One region of the Arthrobacter sp. zg.Y820 genome, then DNA from elsewhere that is predicted to be linked to it. Evidence: riboswitches for the same ligand, from Rfam matches in the RefSeq annotation. Region 1 holds a riboswitch; each other region holds the start of a gene.
What was found. A riboswitch is a leader RNA that binds a small molecule or an ion and turns the genes downstream of it on or off. The one in region 1 is predicted to bind S-adenosylmethionine.

Region 2: linked by a shared signal. The riboswitch ahead of QNN99_RS01905 (hypothetical protein) and the one ahead of QNN99_RS14720 (bifunctional o-acetylhomoserine/o-acetylserine sulfhydrylase) in region 1 are both predicted to bind S-adenosylmethionine.
Region 3: linked by a shared signal. The riboswitch ahead of QNN99_RS08260 (ABC transporter substrate-binding protein) and the one ahead of QNN99_RS14720 (bifunctional o-acetylhomoserine/o-acetylserine sulfhydrylase) in region 1 are both predicted to bind S-adenosylmethionine.

The regions. Positions count from the first base shown of each region.
Region 1 covers NZ_JASKLX010000012.1:199,529-204,558, reverse strand. Annotated here, with positions in the region: gene QNN99_RS14720 (bifunctional o-acetylhomoserine/o-acetylserine sulfhydrylase) at 1-1,113, opposite strand, end outside; SAM riboswitch class IV at 1,181-1,296, opposite strand; gene QNN99_RS14715 (VOC family protein) at 1,547-2,197, shown strand; gene QNN99_RS14710 (putative endonuclease domain-containing protein) at 2,555-3,250, shown strand; gene QNN99_RS14705 (glycoside hydrolase family 2 protein) at 3,355-5,030, opposite strand, start outside.
Region 2 covers NZ_JASKLX010000001.1:414,229-419,258, reverse strand. Annotated here, with positions in the region: gene QNN99_RS01915 (LLM class flavin-dependent oxidoreductase) at 1-42, shown strand, start outside; gene QNN99_RS01910 (acetamidase/formamidase family protein) at 74-1,459, opposite strand; SAM riboswitch class IV at 1,598-1,734, shown strand; gene QNN99_RS01905 (hypothetical protein) at 1,750-2,133, shown strand; gene QNN99_RS01900 (VOC family protein) at 2,229-2,666, shown strand; gene QNN99_RS01895 (CPBP family intramembrane glutamic endopeptidase) at 2,705-3,430, opposite strand; gene QNN99_RS01890 (NAD(P)H-hydrate dehydratase) at 3,442-4,317, opposite strand; gene QNN99_RS01885 (histidine phosphatase family protein) at 4,301-5,029, opposite strand.
Region 3 covers NZ_JASKLX010000008.1:152,245-157,274, forward strand. Annotated here, with positions in the region: gene QNN99_RS08250 (ABC transporter permease) at 1-681, opposite strand, end outside; gene QNN99_RS08255 (ABC transporter permease) at 678-1,718, opposite strand; gene QNN99_RS08260 (ABC transporter substrate-binding protein) at 1,715-3,370, opposite strand; SAM riboswitch class IV at 3,607-3,724, opposite strand; gene QNN99_RS08265 (potassium channel family protein) at 3,915-4,616, opposite strand; gene QNN99_RS08270 (TrkH family potassium uptake protein) at 4,609-5,030, opposite strand, start outside.

The DNA of each region.
Region 1 (5,030 bases):
CTCGAGGGCATCCACGAAGCGCTTCCCCGCCTCAATGCCGCCGGTGATGTCGAAGGAAACAATGGCACCGGTGCCGCGCGGCCCGTACTTGCGCCCGCGTTCGTACCACGGGCTGGATTCCAGGCCGGCGTACGCGACGGAGATGACGTCGTCGTGCGCTTCGAGCCAGTTCGCGACGGCCACGGCGTTGGCGACGTGACGGTCCATCCGCAGGCTCAGCGTCTCCAGGCCCTGGGCAATCAGGAACGCGTTGAACGGGGAGACGGCCGGTCCGAGGTCGCGGAGCAGCTGCACCCGGGCCTTGAGGATGTAGGCGAGGTTGGCGCCCAAAAGGCCGTTGGCGCCGAGGTCGCGGGCGTAGACCAGCCCGTTGTAGCTCTCATCCGGGGTGTTGAAGCCGGGGAATTTCTCCGGATCGGCGCCGAAGTCGAAGTTGCCCGAATCCACGATGACGCCGGCGATCGAGTTGCCGTGCCCGCCCAGGTACTTCGTGGCCGAGTGCACCACGATGTCCGCACCCCATTCGATGGGCCGGATCAGGTAGGGCGTGGAGAGCGTGTTGTCCACGATCAGCGGCACTCCGGCCTCGTGCGCGACGGCGCTGATGCCTTCGAGGTCCAGCACGTCCTGGCGCGGGTTGGAGACCACTTCCCCGAAGAAGGCCTTGGTGTTGGGCTGCACGGCGGCGCGCCACTGCTCCAGGTTGTCCGGATCCGCCACGAACGTCACGGCGATGCCGAACTTTTTCAGGGTGTGCTTGAACAGGTTGTAGGTGCCGCCGTACAGGCTGGGGCTGGCGACGATGTGGTCTCCGGCCTCGGCCAGATTGAGGATCGCGACGGTCTCCGCGGCCTGCCCGGACGCGAGCAGCAGCGCCCCGAGCCCACCCTCCAGGGAAGCGATGCGCTTTTCCACCGCTTCCTGGGTGGGGTTGCCGATGCGGGTGTAGATCGGCTCCAGCTCAGCCAGCGCAAACCGGTTGGCCGCAGCCTCGGCGCTGGGAAAGACGAACGAGGTGGTTTGGTAGATGGGCAGCGCGCGGGCGCCGGTGACGGCGTCGGGCTCCTGTCCCACATGGATCTGACGGGTTTCGAATGACCAGTTTCCTGACATGGCGTGCTCCCTATACCAGGGGCCGCACCGAGACTTCCGGCCCCGAAGGTAGCCGGCAGCCACGTGTGACCCGCGCTTGCCGTACGTCCTCTGACGTACAGCCAGGTCTTCACCCGGGGCACCCCACCGCGGTTGGAGGGTTGCCGGCCAGCAAGCCGGGGCTATCTGCTGGCACTCATGACCTATTCCCCCAATGAAAACGGATAACCCCGAAGCCCGCAACCTCTGTGACGGATCATTTCCCTGCGGGTTCGGGTGGCCGTGCCGGATGCGGGACAGGATCAAGAATTAGGGCATCCGCAGCACTCCCGTGGTCCGGCACCGGGCGCAGGATGAGGCCGCCGGCGGAACATCTGCAGCTCAAACCTGCCCATTTGACGACTTAGGCCAGCCTTGGTCGTGAGGTCGGTCACAACGTGCCATTATGGGCCGCATGCGCTTGGACCATGTTTCTTATGCCTGTGAATCCGACGGTCTTTTGGCCACTACCGAGAGGATTGCTTCCGCTCTGGGAGCGGACTTCGTCAAGGGCGGTGTGCATCCTCGCTTCGGCACCCGCAACATGATTCTCCCCCTGGCCAACCACCAATATGTCGAGGTGGTCGAGGCCCTGAACCATCCGGTGTCGGACAAGGCGCCCTTCGGCCAGGCCGTGCGCCAGCGCTCCGAATGCGGCGGCGGCTGGATGGGCTGGTGCGTAGCCGTGGACGACCTTTCACCCTTTGAAGCGCGTCTGGGCCGCGAGTCGGTGCCCGGAAACCGGAAGTTTCCCGACGGCCAGGAACTGACCTGGCAGCAGATCGGCATCAACGGCCTGATCGCCGACCCCCAGGTGCCGTACATGCTGCGCTGGGACGACGGCACCGAGCCGCTGCACCCTTCGGCCGCCCTGCCCGGCATGCCGGGCTCCGTGAAGCTGGACTCGCTGACCATCGCCGGGTCGGCCGAGCGCGTGACCCAGTGGCTGGGCACCCCGGTCGAGGAACCGCTGGAAAATGTGGGCGTGACCTGGATTTCGCCCAAGGGAACCCCCGGCATCATGTCCGTCACCTTCAACACGGCCAACGGTTCAGTCGAGATCTAGTTCTCCTGATCCCTCCGCTGCGCAATGGCGGGATTCTCCCTAACCGGAGGGTTGTCCACAACGGGGAGTCCTGCCCTCGCGGGCCGTCCGCCGCCCGTCCAGCCTTGAGGCATGGACCCTGCACTCATATTCTCAGCCGCTGCCGCAGCCCACGGTACGGACCGGCGTTCCCTGGCGCTGAGGTGCCGATCGGGCAAACTTGTCCGACTCCGGCCCGGTGTCTACATTCAGGCGGACGACTGGCTGAACCTGCCTCCTTGGGAGCGGGAGCGGGCACGTATCCGGGCCGCCGTGGAACAGGTACCGGGGCAGCGCATCCTTATCCAACAATCCGCGGCAGTTATTTGGGGATTGCCCGTGATTGGGAAATCGCCCGAAGTACTGTTGCTGGCCGTTCATCCCACGCATGGCAGGCGCCGCGGGGATCTCCGCTGGGCTGAGCGCCGGCTGCTGGAACCTGTCACCACGTGGGACGGGGTCCCCCTGACGTCCCGAGCACACACCGTCCTGGACATGGCTGCCTATCTGAACTTTGAACGTGCAGTCCCGGCCATGGACCATGTGCTGCGGCCGGATCCCGTTCGCAGTCTTCCCGGTCTGAGGAAAGAGCACCTTCGGGAGTTGGCGGAGCAGCTGCCTGGCCGCACCAAACGGCTCCGGGCTCAGCGGGTTATCGACTTCGCGCAGGTGCTCTCCGAGTCAGCCGGTGAGTCCTATTCGCGGGCTGTGCTGCATCTGCATGGTTTCCCGGAGCCTGAGCTCCAGCACGGATTCGACACCTCGTCAGGCCGGTTCCGTACCGACTTCTACTGGCCCGAGCACAGGCTCGCCGGGGAGTTCGACGGCGCAGTGAAATACGGACGCGGCAAAGAGAGCCGTGCACCGGCGTGGGACACGCTCGTCCGGGAGAAACGCCGGGAAGACGCTATTCGGGCCACCGGCGTGGGATTTGTCCGCTGGTCTTGGAATGACATCACCCGGCCACCCCAACACCCGGAGGGTTTGGTGCAGCGTCTGGTCCGGGCTGGACTGCCCCAATCCCGCCACCGCTGATTCCCTCCGCTTTGTGGCATTCCCTCCGCTGCGCAGCGGAGGGAACGCCACAGGCCGGAGGGTTTCGTCCGAGGCCCGGATCTCCCGCCCGCCGATCCGGCCGGCTAGCCCCGACCGGCCCCAGCAGCCCCAGCCGCCCTGATCAGCCGCTCGTTGAGCCCGCGGACCGTTCCGGCGTCGATCTTCACCACGCGCCGGTCATAGGTGAGCAGCCCGTTCACCTCGTCCTCCACATCGGTGAGCTGGGTGTACACGGTGGCGGCCAGGCCCTCTTCCACCGCGGGTTCGATCTGCTTCCGGTGCAGCTTTGCGTAGGCCTTCCGCAGGGCGTCCCGGGTCTTGAACCGCCGGTAGCCGAACTCCTTGTCGTTGAAGGTGTGGCCCGGCACGCGCAGACTGTATCCGCCGTATTCGGAGAGCACGACGGCGCGTCCGTCCCGCAGCCAGCCCTTGCGCAGCCGAAACGGCACAAAGTACACGTGCACGCTCTTGAGGTCTCCCCCGCCCTGGTCATGCCAGCCGCTGGCATGGTCGATGCTCCGCGTGGGATCCAGCCCGCGCAGCAGCTGCGTGGCGGCGTTGGCGTCGAACTGGCCCCAGCCTTCGTTGAACGGCACCCAGACCGCTATTGAGGTGCAGTTGCGCAGCAGTTCAACCGTCCCGCGCAGCTCGGCACGGAACTCCGCCCGGCCCTGCTCATCCGCACGCCCGAAAGCTGCGTAATCGCCGTCGTCGCGGTGCGGCATCCCCACGGCAGGGGCGGTCACGACGGCGTGCCGGTATGAGCGGCCGCCGTTGACCAGGTCCTGCCAGACCAGCATGCCCAGCCGGTCGCAGTGGTAATACCAGCGCAGCGGTTCGATCTTGATGTGCTTGCGCAGCATCGTGAAGCCAAGATCCTTGGCGGCTTCAATGTCGTAGGCCAGTGCCTCGTCGGACGGCGCCGTGTACAGCCCGTCCGGCCAGTACCCCTGGTCCAGCAGCCCGGCGTGGAAGTACGGGCGCCCGTTGAGCAGCAGCCGGGTGTGCCCGGCAGCATCCGGCCCCGTGCCGAAGGTCCGCAGCCCGGTGTAGCTGCGCACGCTGTCGATCTCCGCGCCGCCGGATCCGGCGAGCAGGCGCACCGACACGTCATAGAGAAAGGGATCCTCCGGCGTCCACAGGTGCGGATCCGGCACCGGAATCCGCACCGGCTTTCCGGGCACGACGACGGCGTCCGCCACAGTGCGCCCGCCGGAGGACACGGTGATCGCCGCCCGCAGGTCGCCGTGACCGCTGGACAAGCCGCCGGCTGAGGCGCTGGCTGAGGCGGCGGACGAGGCGCCGGCCGAGGCGCCGGCCGAGGCGCCGGCTGAGGCGCCGGTCCCGGCCGAGCCGGTCCCGCCGCCGTCGAGCAGCACGGTGACCGAGACGGATTCCAGGTCCGGCACCAGGACCAGCTGTGAAATGCTCGTGCGCGGCACCGATTCCAGCCACACCGTCTGCCAGATCCCGGACTGCGCGGTGTACCAAATGCCGCCCCGGTCCAGGGTCTGCTTGCCCCGGCTGGCGTAACCGGTGTCGCTGATGTCCCGGACCCGGACCACGAGCTCGTGTGCGGAATCCCCGGAATGTCCGGAATCCCCGGAATCCCCGGTATCGCCGGTCCCGCCGGAATCCATCGACCCGTCGGCGTCCCCGCTGCCGGCGGCCAGCGCATCGGTGATGTCCAGGGAAAAGGGAAGGTAGCCGCCGTCGTGCCCTCCCACGTCGATCCCGTTGACGGTGACGGTGCAGCTCT
Region 2 (5,030 bases), on a different contig from region 1:
AGCATCCTCAAGCATGTCGCTCCGGCGGCCGGCTGGCGCTGAACATTCGGCGCCGACCCCTTCGGCTGAGGCATCAGCCGAAGTCGGCCTTGCGGATCAGCCCGTGCACGCCCACGGTCCGGTCCACGACCTGGGACACGGCGAAGTCGGCGGCGGCGGACAGGTAGGCGTAGGCGACGGCGCGGTCCATGCCTTTTTCCTGCTCGAGGAAGTCCAGGGCATTGACCACGGCCCGCCGCATGGCCACGTTCAGGTCACTGCTCACCCCACCGGCGCCCAGGCCGTCGGGGTCGGAGAGGCCGATGGGAATCCAGGCATCTGCGGTTTCGCCGAACGGATACCGGTGGGCCAGGGCCGGCGCGTCCCCCGAACCGGGTTTGCAGACGGTCAGCCGGAAGGTGCCGCGCAGGGAACCTTCCATGGCGGTCAGCGCCACTTCGCCGTCGCCCATGCCCATGTGCGGATCGCCCACGTAGAACAGGGCGCCGTCGGCCTTGACCGGCAGGTAAAAGGTGGACCCGGGGCCCAGATGGCGGATGTCGATGTTGCCGCCGCCGAGCGTGGGCGGCACTGAGTTGGCCTCGGGGCCGGTCAGGCCCTCGTTCTCGGAGAAGGCCACGCCCATCATGCCCATGAACGGGCGCAGCGGAAAGCGGATTTTCATGTCGCCGCTGGTCATCACGCCCTTGCCGTCCTCGATTGCGGTGAAGACCGAGACGTTGCCGTAGTCCGTCGGGACGCCCGAGGACCGGTTGTCCGCGGCCGCCGGCGGCATGACTTCCTCCAGGGTGATGCCCTCCGGTGCGGCCGGGCCGTTCTGCAGCGCGAGCGCGCCCTTGCCGTGGCGGCTGGAGACGACGCCGTAGGGGACCCGGGGCACGGCCGCGAGGGTTTCGATCTTCAGGACGTCGCCGGGCTCGGCGCCTTCCACGGCAACGGGACCGGTGACGATGTGCGGCCCGTCCGTGTCGAAGTTCCGCGGCGTGCGGTTGTAGCCGGCGGCGATGTCCACGGCGTCCTGCAGCACCCCGTCCGCCGCGACGCCGTGGCCGCCGAAGAAGGACAGCGGATCCCGGCCCTGGTCCTCCAGGATCCCCTCATGCGAGAGGGCGTCGATGGTGACGGTCTGCCCGGATTTCATCCGGGCCACCGGCGTGGCATGCACGGCCGGCACGTAACCCCAGAGCACTTCCTCCGGGGTGGAGGCAAGATAGAGGTCCCCGGGCATGTCTCCGGAGTGCGGCTGCAGGATGGCCCCCGACCTCGGGCCGGCCGACCCGGGCGACCCGGCAGCACCGGCGTCCGCAGCTGCCGCGGAAGAATCCTGCACCGGTTTCGCACTGCATCCCGACCCCACCGCCAACATGCCAAGACCCGCCGCGGCTCCGAGGAATCCCCGGCGGCCCAGGCCCTTGGTGAGTACCGCTGCGGCCTCGCGTCCAATCAGCATTCGGTTCATCGTGTCCTCCAATAGCTCGTGCCATCAAGCTAGCCAAACGGAGTTTCGAGGCTGTTTCCGGCGGATGAACGGGCCACGCACATCACGGCGGACCACGGCGGTTCCCAGTGTCGGCGTCGTGCGCTAGGGTGGTCTCAGCTTCACGAGAGGTGGCCACCGGCCCGGATTCGTCCGGCCGGAAAAGCTCCGACTGGCCTCACACCAACCCCATTGTTCGGCGGGTGGTTCGGATGACGAAGCGGCCCGCTGCCGCCCGGCGCGGGCAAGGACACTCTGTAAAGGACCACGCTGTGAGCGTTTCCAGTGACACCCGTTGCGTCAGCTTCACCCCCGGCCACAACGTCCACCTCATCCACGGCAAGAAGCTGGCCGGTTTTGATGACTGGGTGGATGCCCGGGCCTATGCCGATGTTGAGCTGGACCTGATCCAGCTGATTGTGGACGGTGAGCAGCAGCTGATGTGGTTCCACGATATCCCCGCCCTGGCACTGGCCCTGGCGCATTCCGGCGGAGAGGCGCAGTGGTGCGCACGCTACTCGTCGCTGTTGGTGCCCGGCGGCTTCGACAGCCCGGCCCGGCGCTCTTTTTTCTACTTGGCCACGCCGGAAAGGGTGCATCCCTGTAAACGGATCGCCGCAGGCGCCGGCGCTGCCGCTCAAGAGCTGCGGGGCTGACCCCCGGCGATCGCTTCCGGGCCGCCGGCGTCTGCGGACAGTAACTGTCCGCAATCCTTCCGGGCGGGAGCCTGCCGCTGGCTAGGCTCCTGCCCATGACGTTCAATATCCAGATATGTGTTGACTGCGCCGACCCCCACGCCCAGGCCGATTGGTGGGCCGAAACCCTGGGCTGGGTCCCGGAGCCCCTCGACCAGGCCCTGATCGATTCCTCGCTGGAACAGGGCGCCGTAAGCCCGGACCTGCTGATCGAGCACAACGGACAGCGCAGGTGGCGCGACGGCGCCGCAATCTGCCGGGAAAGCGAGGTGGGTTCCCCGGGACGCCTGCGAATCCTGTTCCAGCCCGTGCCCGAACCGAAGACGGTGAAGGACCGCATCCATCTGGACATCCACCTCGACGGCGGAGACAAGGACGCGATGCGCGCCGCGCTGGAGGCTCGGGGTGCCACGTTCCTTTACGCAGCCGAGCAGGGTCCGTCCTCCTGGTACACGATGGCCGACCCCGAGGGCAACGAATTCTGCATCGCCTAGTCCCCCGACCGGCGGATCCAATGCCGCACCGTCAACAGTTATCCCAGCAGCTCTGCCGGGATCGCGTAGGTCAGCAGGACGGCGAGCAGGTTTTTCGCGGCGTGGACCGCGTAGGACAGGATGAAGTTGTTCCCCGCCCAGACGTAGATGCCCACCAGAACCGCGCCCATGGCCAGGTACGGCAGCAGCACCGGCAACGTCAGCGATTCCTTCCCCGCGATGTGGATCCCGGCGAACAGCAGCAGCGAGATCAGGCAGCAGACCCAGATGTTGAGGTATTTGCTGAGCTTGCCGATCAGCAGGTGGCGGAAGATGTACTCCTCGACAAACGGCGCAATCACCACCAGCAGGGGAATGATCAGCAGCGGAGGCAGGGAGACGACCAGCCCCTCAACCGCTTCCTGGTTCACCGCGGTTTCCGGCGGGCCGGAAATCAGGACGACGACGGCGGTGAGCAGCAGCATCGCGAAAACGCCGCCGGGAATGATCGCCAGGGTCAGCCACGGGCGGGTGGCCAGGATCCGGGTTTCCCGCACCGCATAGCGCCACGACGCCCAGGCCGCCAGCGCGCCTGCGGACAGGTAGAACGCCAGGTTCACGGCGTAGCCGGCCAGCAGCGGATCAGGGATCAGCTGCATCAGACCGGGAACGCCGAGGCCCGGGGCAAAGCTGAAGATCAGGAGGAACAGGACATAGAACCCGGCGGCAAACCCGTCCCGGGGCGTGAAGGTGTAGGGCAGGGGCAGGATCGCCGGCCGGTTCATTCTCGGCACCGCTAGACGGTCAGCTCCGCCATCACGCGGGGCATCGCTTCGAGCAGCTCTCCGGCGAGGAAGCTCAACGGCCCCTGGGCTGCGGAAAGCCGGTCGCCGGCCGTGGAATGCAGGTAGGTGCCCCAGCAGGCGGCCTGCTCCGGGGACGCTTGGCGGGCGAGGAATCCGCCGACCGCGCCGGCCAGGACGTCGCCGCTGCCGGAGGTGCCCAGCCCGGGATTTCCGGCCGGAATTTCCCAGCGGCGCCCGTCCGGGGCGGCGATGAGCCCGTGCAGGGCCACCACTGCCTGGTACCTGGCAGCGATGTCGCCGGCGGCCTGCTCCATCTCGAGGTCGGCCTCCGGATCCGCGTCCAGCAGGCGCGCGGCTTCGTTCTTGTTCGGCGTCAGGACCAGGCGCCCGGCCCAGGGTTCGTAGACTTCCGGCAGCCCGGGCAGCACGCCGAGGGCGAAGGCATCCAGGACGACGGCGGCGGAATCGTTCAGCAGCGGACCGATCCCCCGGAGCAGCTCGGCGGCTTGCTCGGCGTCGTCGAGGCCGGGTCCGATCACCACGACGTCGGCGCTTTCCAAGGCAACGGCCAGAGCCTTCGCCGCCCGCTCGCCGGAGATGACGCCGTCGTCCTCCGGCAGTCCCACGGCGCCCGATTCCGGCACCGCCACCGCGACGGCCACCGCGGCGGACTCCGCCACGGCCAGCGTCAGCCGGCCGGCGCCGACCCGCAGCGCCGCCCGCCCGGCCAGCATCGCGGCGCCCGGCGAAAACCGTGCCCCGCCAACCACCAGGACGGTGCCGCGGTCAGACTTGTCGGCCGCGTCCCGGTTGACCTGCCAGTTCTTCAGCAGTGCCGGTGTTACGACTTCAGCGGGGCTGGACATGCTCTTCATCTCCTGCATGCTCGGTGACGGGGGCGCCGCCGGACTCCAGATGGTCCACGGCGTTGAAGCTCTTCAGGGTCCAGCGGCCGTGCCCGGAGGGCCGAACCAGCCGCGTGACGGAGGCGTTGCGGACGCTGGTGCTTGCCGCGATCTCCAGCAGCTCCTGCTCGCTGAGGCGTTCGCAGATGTAGCGGATCAGCATGATCACCGCATCGTGGCAGACGACGGCGACCCGCCCGCCGTCCTCGTCCTCGTCGAGGTCGCGCAGGACCGACCGCAGCCGCAGCGCCACATCGGCCCAGGATTCCCCTCCCGGCGGACGGTAGGAGAACTTGCCCAGCCAGTTCCGGCGCTGCGCCTCATCCGGGAACCGGGCGGTCACGCCCGCCGAGGTCAGCAGATCCAGGATGCCCAGCTCGCGGTCGCGCAGCCGTTCGTCAACGCGCAGGTCCTGCAGTCCGGCCAGTTCGGCCGTCTGCCGGGCCCGCAGATAGGGCGAGCACCACACGGAGTCGGGGCGTTCAGCTCGCGGCAGGCCGTCGAAGAGGCGGCCCAGTGCCTCCCCCTGGAGGACGCCGTCGTCGCTGAGCGGAACGTCGGCGTCGCGCAGGTCGATGTCGATGACTTCAGCGCCGGAGCGCATCGCTGCGGTGGCGGCAAGGTTGCCCGCGCTTTCACCGTGCCGGATGAGGATCAGTTCAGTTGCACCCATT
Region 3 (5,030 bases), on a different contig from region 1:
CAGGAAGCTGAGCGCGGCGATCCACAGGATGGCCGAGCCGAACTGCAGGGCCGTCATGGAGAGCACCGCGGTGTAGGAGTTGGGCAGCACATGCCGGAACAGGACGGTCGCGGGCCGGGCACCGATATGCTGTGCGGCCTCCACGAAGGTCAGGTTCCGCACGGTCAGCACTTCGGAGCGCATCAGGCGCGTGAAGGTGGCCACGGAGGCAATGCCGACGGCGATCGCGGCGTTGAGGGTGCCGAAGCCCAGGGCCACCACCACCATCATGGAGAGCAGCAGCCCGGGAATGGAGAGCAATACGTCCACGATCCGGCTGACCACCGCGTCGACCCAGGACCCGAAGTACGCCGCCACCAGCCCCAGCACCGAGCCGGCACCCAGTCCGATGGCTACGGCGACCAGGGACGCGCCGATGGTTTGGCCTGCGCCGTGGATGACCCGGGCCAGCAGGTCCCGCCCGAGATAGTCGGTGCCGAAGGGGTGGGCCGCCGTGGGTGCCAGCAGGGTGTTTCCCGGGGAGGCTTCGAGCGGATCGAACCGGGTGAGCAGTCCCGGCGCTGCTATAGCGGCCAGCAGCAGGAACAGGAAGCCCAGAGCCAGCCAGTCGGCCGGCGCCGCCGTGCGGGCTTTGGCGGTGAGCGGGGACGCGGCGGTTTTGGAAAGTGTTGTTGTGGTCATCGGGCCAGGGCCTCCGGTGCAGTCGACGGTCGAGGGGTGGACGGACTGTTGGTAACCGGTCGGATGGCGGATCGGCGGTTGTTCCGTTGCCGGGCCATCCGCGGATCAATGGCGGGATACAGGAGGTCGGTCAGCAGGTTGATGGTGGTGAAGACAACGGCCACCAGCATGACCACCGCCTGAACCACCGGCCCGTCCTGGGCACGGACCGCCTGTTCGGTCATGAAGCCCAGCCCGGAACGGTTGAAGACGGCCTCGGCGATGACCGACCCGGCCAGCAGTTCCCCGACCGTCAGCCCGAACAGGGTCAGTGCCGGGATCGAGGCGTTGCGCAGCACGTGGCCGGTGAAGATCCGGCCCTCGGGCACGCCCTTGGCGCGCAGGACCGTGATGAACGGTTCGTTGTAGGCCTTGCGCAGGCCGCGGATGAGCACCTGGGTGATCGGTGCGCTGACGCCGAAGGCCAGCGTGACGGCCGGCAGGAGCAGCGATTTGGCGCCCTCGTCGCGGATGGAGGAGAACCAGCCGAGCTGGTAGGCGAAAACCTGCAGCAGCAGCAGACCGGCCAGGAAGCTGGGGGTGGACAGGGAGAGCACCGGGAAGGCACCGGCCAGCCGGCGGACCATTTTCCACGGCGCCAGCACGGCGGCGGCCGCAATCACCAGGGACAGGGCCAGGGCCAGAACCAGGGCGACGGCGGCCAGCGCCACGGTTTCTCCCAGTCCCTGGCTGATCAGGTCGGCGACCGGGCGGCCGGTGGCCAGCGAGAATCCCAGGTCGCCCTGAAACAGGCGGGTCACCGAGATCCAGAACTGTTCCAGGGCGTTCCGGTCCAGGTTGTAGTAAGCGGTAATGGCTGCCGCCTGCTCTTCCGGGATGGGGTTCAGCGGGTTGTTGATGCGGCTGCCGATGGGGTCGCCGGGCAGGGCAAACAGAATGAAGTAGACGAACACGTAGGTCAGGGCGATGACCAGGAGGGACTGCCCGATGCGCGCGGCGATGACGGCGGTGACACCGGTGCCGGACGGGTTGCTCACTTGGTTTCCGTCCAGGTTTCGTAGAAGGACGGGCGTGCCTCGGCACCGAAGGTCAGTCCGTGGAGGGTGGGCTGCAGGGCGAAGATCTGGGAGTCGTCCAGGATGGGCAGTGCGTAGGCGGACTCGATGATGTGGTCCTGGATCCGGCCGAGGATTTCGGTGCGGGCCGTGGTGTCGGCAGCCGTCAGCTGCTCGGCGAGCAGGGCGTCCAGGACCGGGTCGGGCTGCTGGAGGTTGAAGGCATTCAGGTGGTCGCTGGAGTAGTTCACGGTGAGCCGGATCGGGTCAGCTTCCGGCCATCCGTTGCGCCGTGCGCCCACCGCGGGGTCCGCCAGCACCGTGGAGTAGTTGGCGTAGTCCGTCTCCTTGATTTCCAGGTTTACGCCCAGTTGTTTGAGCTGCCACTGGATCAGCTGGAAAAGGGGCTTGGACGTGCTGTCGAAAACGTCCACGTAGGTCAGGATGTGCAGCTGCTCGCCGTCGCGGGTACGGAACCCGTCGGCGTCCCTGCCGGTCCACCCGGCGTCGTCGAGCAGCTGGCCGGACTTTTCCGGATCAAAGGCCAGCTTCTCCGATTCGTCCTTGTACCCGAGGGATCCCGGGGTGAGGATGCTGGTGGCAGCGTTCCAGTTCTCCGTGTAGAGATCGGAGATGATCTGCTCCCGGTTGATGCCGTGCTGCAGTGCCTGCCGCACCCGGATGTCATCCAGGAACGGCGCGGACTGCCGCAGGTCCCAGACGTTGGCGTTGCCAACCCCCCGGGCGCTGATCACTTCCAAACCGGCCGCGGTCAGGGTCTGCTCTTCACTGGGTTGAACGTAGCGGATCAGGTCGGCCTCGCCGGCGCGCAGCGAGCCCAGCCGGACACTGTCCTCGGTGACCGGAATGATGGTGATCCGATCCAGGTAGGCCTCGCCCTGGTTTTCCAGGCCGGGCGGCGCCCACGCATATCCTTCCCGGCGGGTGAGGACGATTTCCTCTCCGTACTTTTCGGATTCCACGGTGAACGGGCCGCTGCCGATGATGCCGGTGAGCTGTGACTGCGCCTCGATCGGTGCGTTGATGGTTTCATCGGCGACCAGGCTGGTGCGCCAGAAGGAGAGCACATTCAGAAAGGGGGCGTGCGGGGTGGTGAGCTGCACCGTTACGGTCCGGGCGGCGTCGTCGGCCGTTACCGCCGAGACCTTCGGGAACCAGTTGTTCGCGGGGATGCCCTTGGCGCTGTCGCCGTTGGCCTGCCACTCCAGGTTCCGTTGAACCGCTGAAGCGTCCAGCACCTGGCCGTTGCTGAAGCTGGCGCCCTCCCGGATAAGGAAGGTGTAGGTCAGGCCGTCGTCGCTGACCGTCCACTCCTCCGCGATCCACGGCTTCAGTTCCAGTGTCTCGGGGTCGCGGTAGATCAACCGATCGGTGATGTTCTGGATGTAGGCGCTGTCCTGCCAGGTGCCGCTGCTCTGGAGCTGCGTGTTGGAGGACAGTTCGGCATCCAGGTACACCAGCTCGCCGCCGCGCCGATCGGTGGAATCGGAGGCGCTGCCCGGCTGCGTGCTGCAGCCGGAAGCGAGGACGGCGGTGATAAGGGACAGGATCAGCAGAGACGCGGCGGGAGCGGACACCGGACGCTTCCCGGTGAGTTTCCTGGACAGGTTCATGGTGCTGCTTTCTCTCGGAAGGGCTGGAGCAGATGCAGTGACAGGGGGTGCGGGCAAGCGCCGGCCGGGCAGGAGGATGCCCAGCGGGGAGCAGGAAGTCAGCCGGGCAGGAGGATGCCCGGCGGGGAGGCCGAGGCCTGGCGCGGGAAAGGGTCTAGCCGGTGGGGCGGGGACATCGATTCATCGGGGCTGCCTCTGCGATCATGGCGCCGCGGGGTGCCGCCGGAGCAGCACGGACGCCGTACTTGCCGGGCCGGGCGTCTGCCCGCCGGCCGAATCATCACCTGGAGCACCCCGCTACGACGAGAGGGTTGCTGCCCAGCCGGCCAGGGCCGATGGCTGGAACTCTTGATTGCTGACTACATGCTAGAGGACGCCGGCTACCGGCGGGCAGATGACGTTATCCGGGGTAAGCGACGGTCACAGGTCGCTAATTCGGTCATATTTCGGTCCAAACCGTCACACTCCACCGAACGCGTCATCCGTCGTCAACCGGCGCTCGCGGGCGTGCTCGGAAGGGCGGGCATGCCCGGTTAGGCGGCCGTCAGGCTGGCTGGCTGAAGGCGTCGGTCCGCTCCGGCGGCCCGGCGATCAGTATCCGGTCCAGGATGGTCAGCACCATGCCGGCGCCGGCGAATTCCCAAGGGCCGGACGCGCTCCGGCGGGCAATAATCGAGACGCCGTACATCTCCTGAACCCGCCCGGGATCGAGGGGAACGCCGACGACGGCGCCGTGCGGCACCGTTTCGGCGACGGCGAAGTCTTCGCCCACCCTGATGTACTCCAGCAGGCTGGCGCGGACCAGATGAGCGACCCGCCGGCCCATGTCCTGCTCCGGGTAAACCACGTGGTGGACGCCGATCTGGTCCAGGATCAGTCCGTGCTGCTCGCTGGCGGCCGCGGCCCACACTTGGGCCACCCCGGAGCGGACCAACTGCGAGGCGGTGAGCACGCTGGCCGCGATGTCGCTGGTGATGCCCAGCACCACACGGTTGAATTCGGACACCGACAGCTGATCGAGCACTTCAGTGTCAGTGCAGTCCGCCGTCACGACCAAAGTGAGGCGGCCGTCGAGCCGCTGGACCACTTCTCCATTGCTGTCCACGCCCAAAACCTCGGTGCCCTCGGCCATCAGCTCCAGGGCGACGGACTCCCCGAAGCGGCCCAGCCCGAGCACGGCGACTGCGTCTGCGTCGGCGCGGGCGTGTCCCGGATCCCGCGCACCAAGAAAGCTGAACCTAGCCAATGATGGGCCTTTCGATCGGAAGTTCGTAGTGCAGCGGCCGGTCGCGCAGTGCCAGCGCCGAGGCAAAGAGGAGTGGGCCGAGCCGGCCGGCGAACATCAGGACGATCAGGATCAGCTGGCCCGCCGCCGGAAGGTGCGCGGTGATGCCGGTGGACAGGCCAACCGTGGCGAACGCCGAAACTGCTTCAAACAGGACCGATTCCAGGGGAAACCCGGTCAGGACCAGCAGTATGCCGGTGGCGGTGCCCACGAGAAGGACCGAGAGCACCAGCACGGCGATGGCCTGGCGGTAGACCGCCGGGGAGAGCGATTTGCCGAGGACGTTCACCTGCCGCCGGCCCCTGACCTCCGCGGCGAGAATGAAGAACAGCACGGCAGCAGTCGTGATCTTGACCCCGCCGCCCGTGCCGGCGG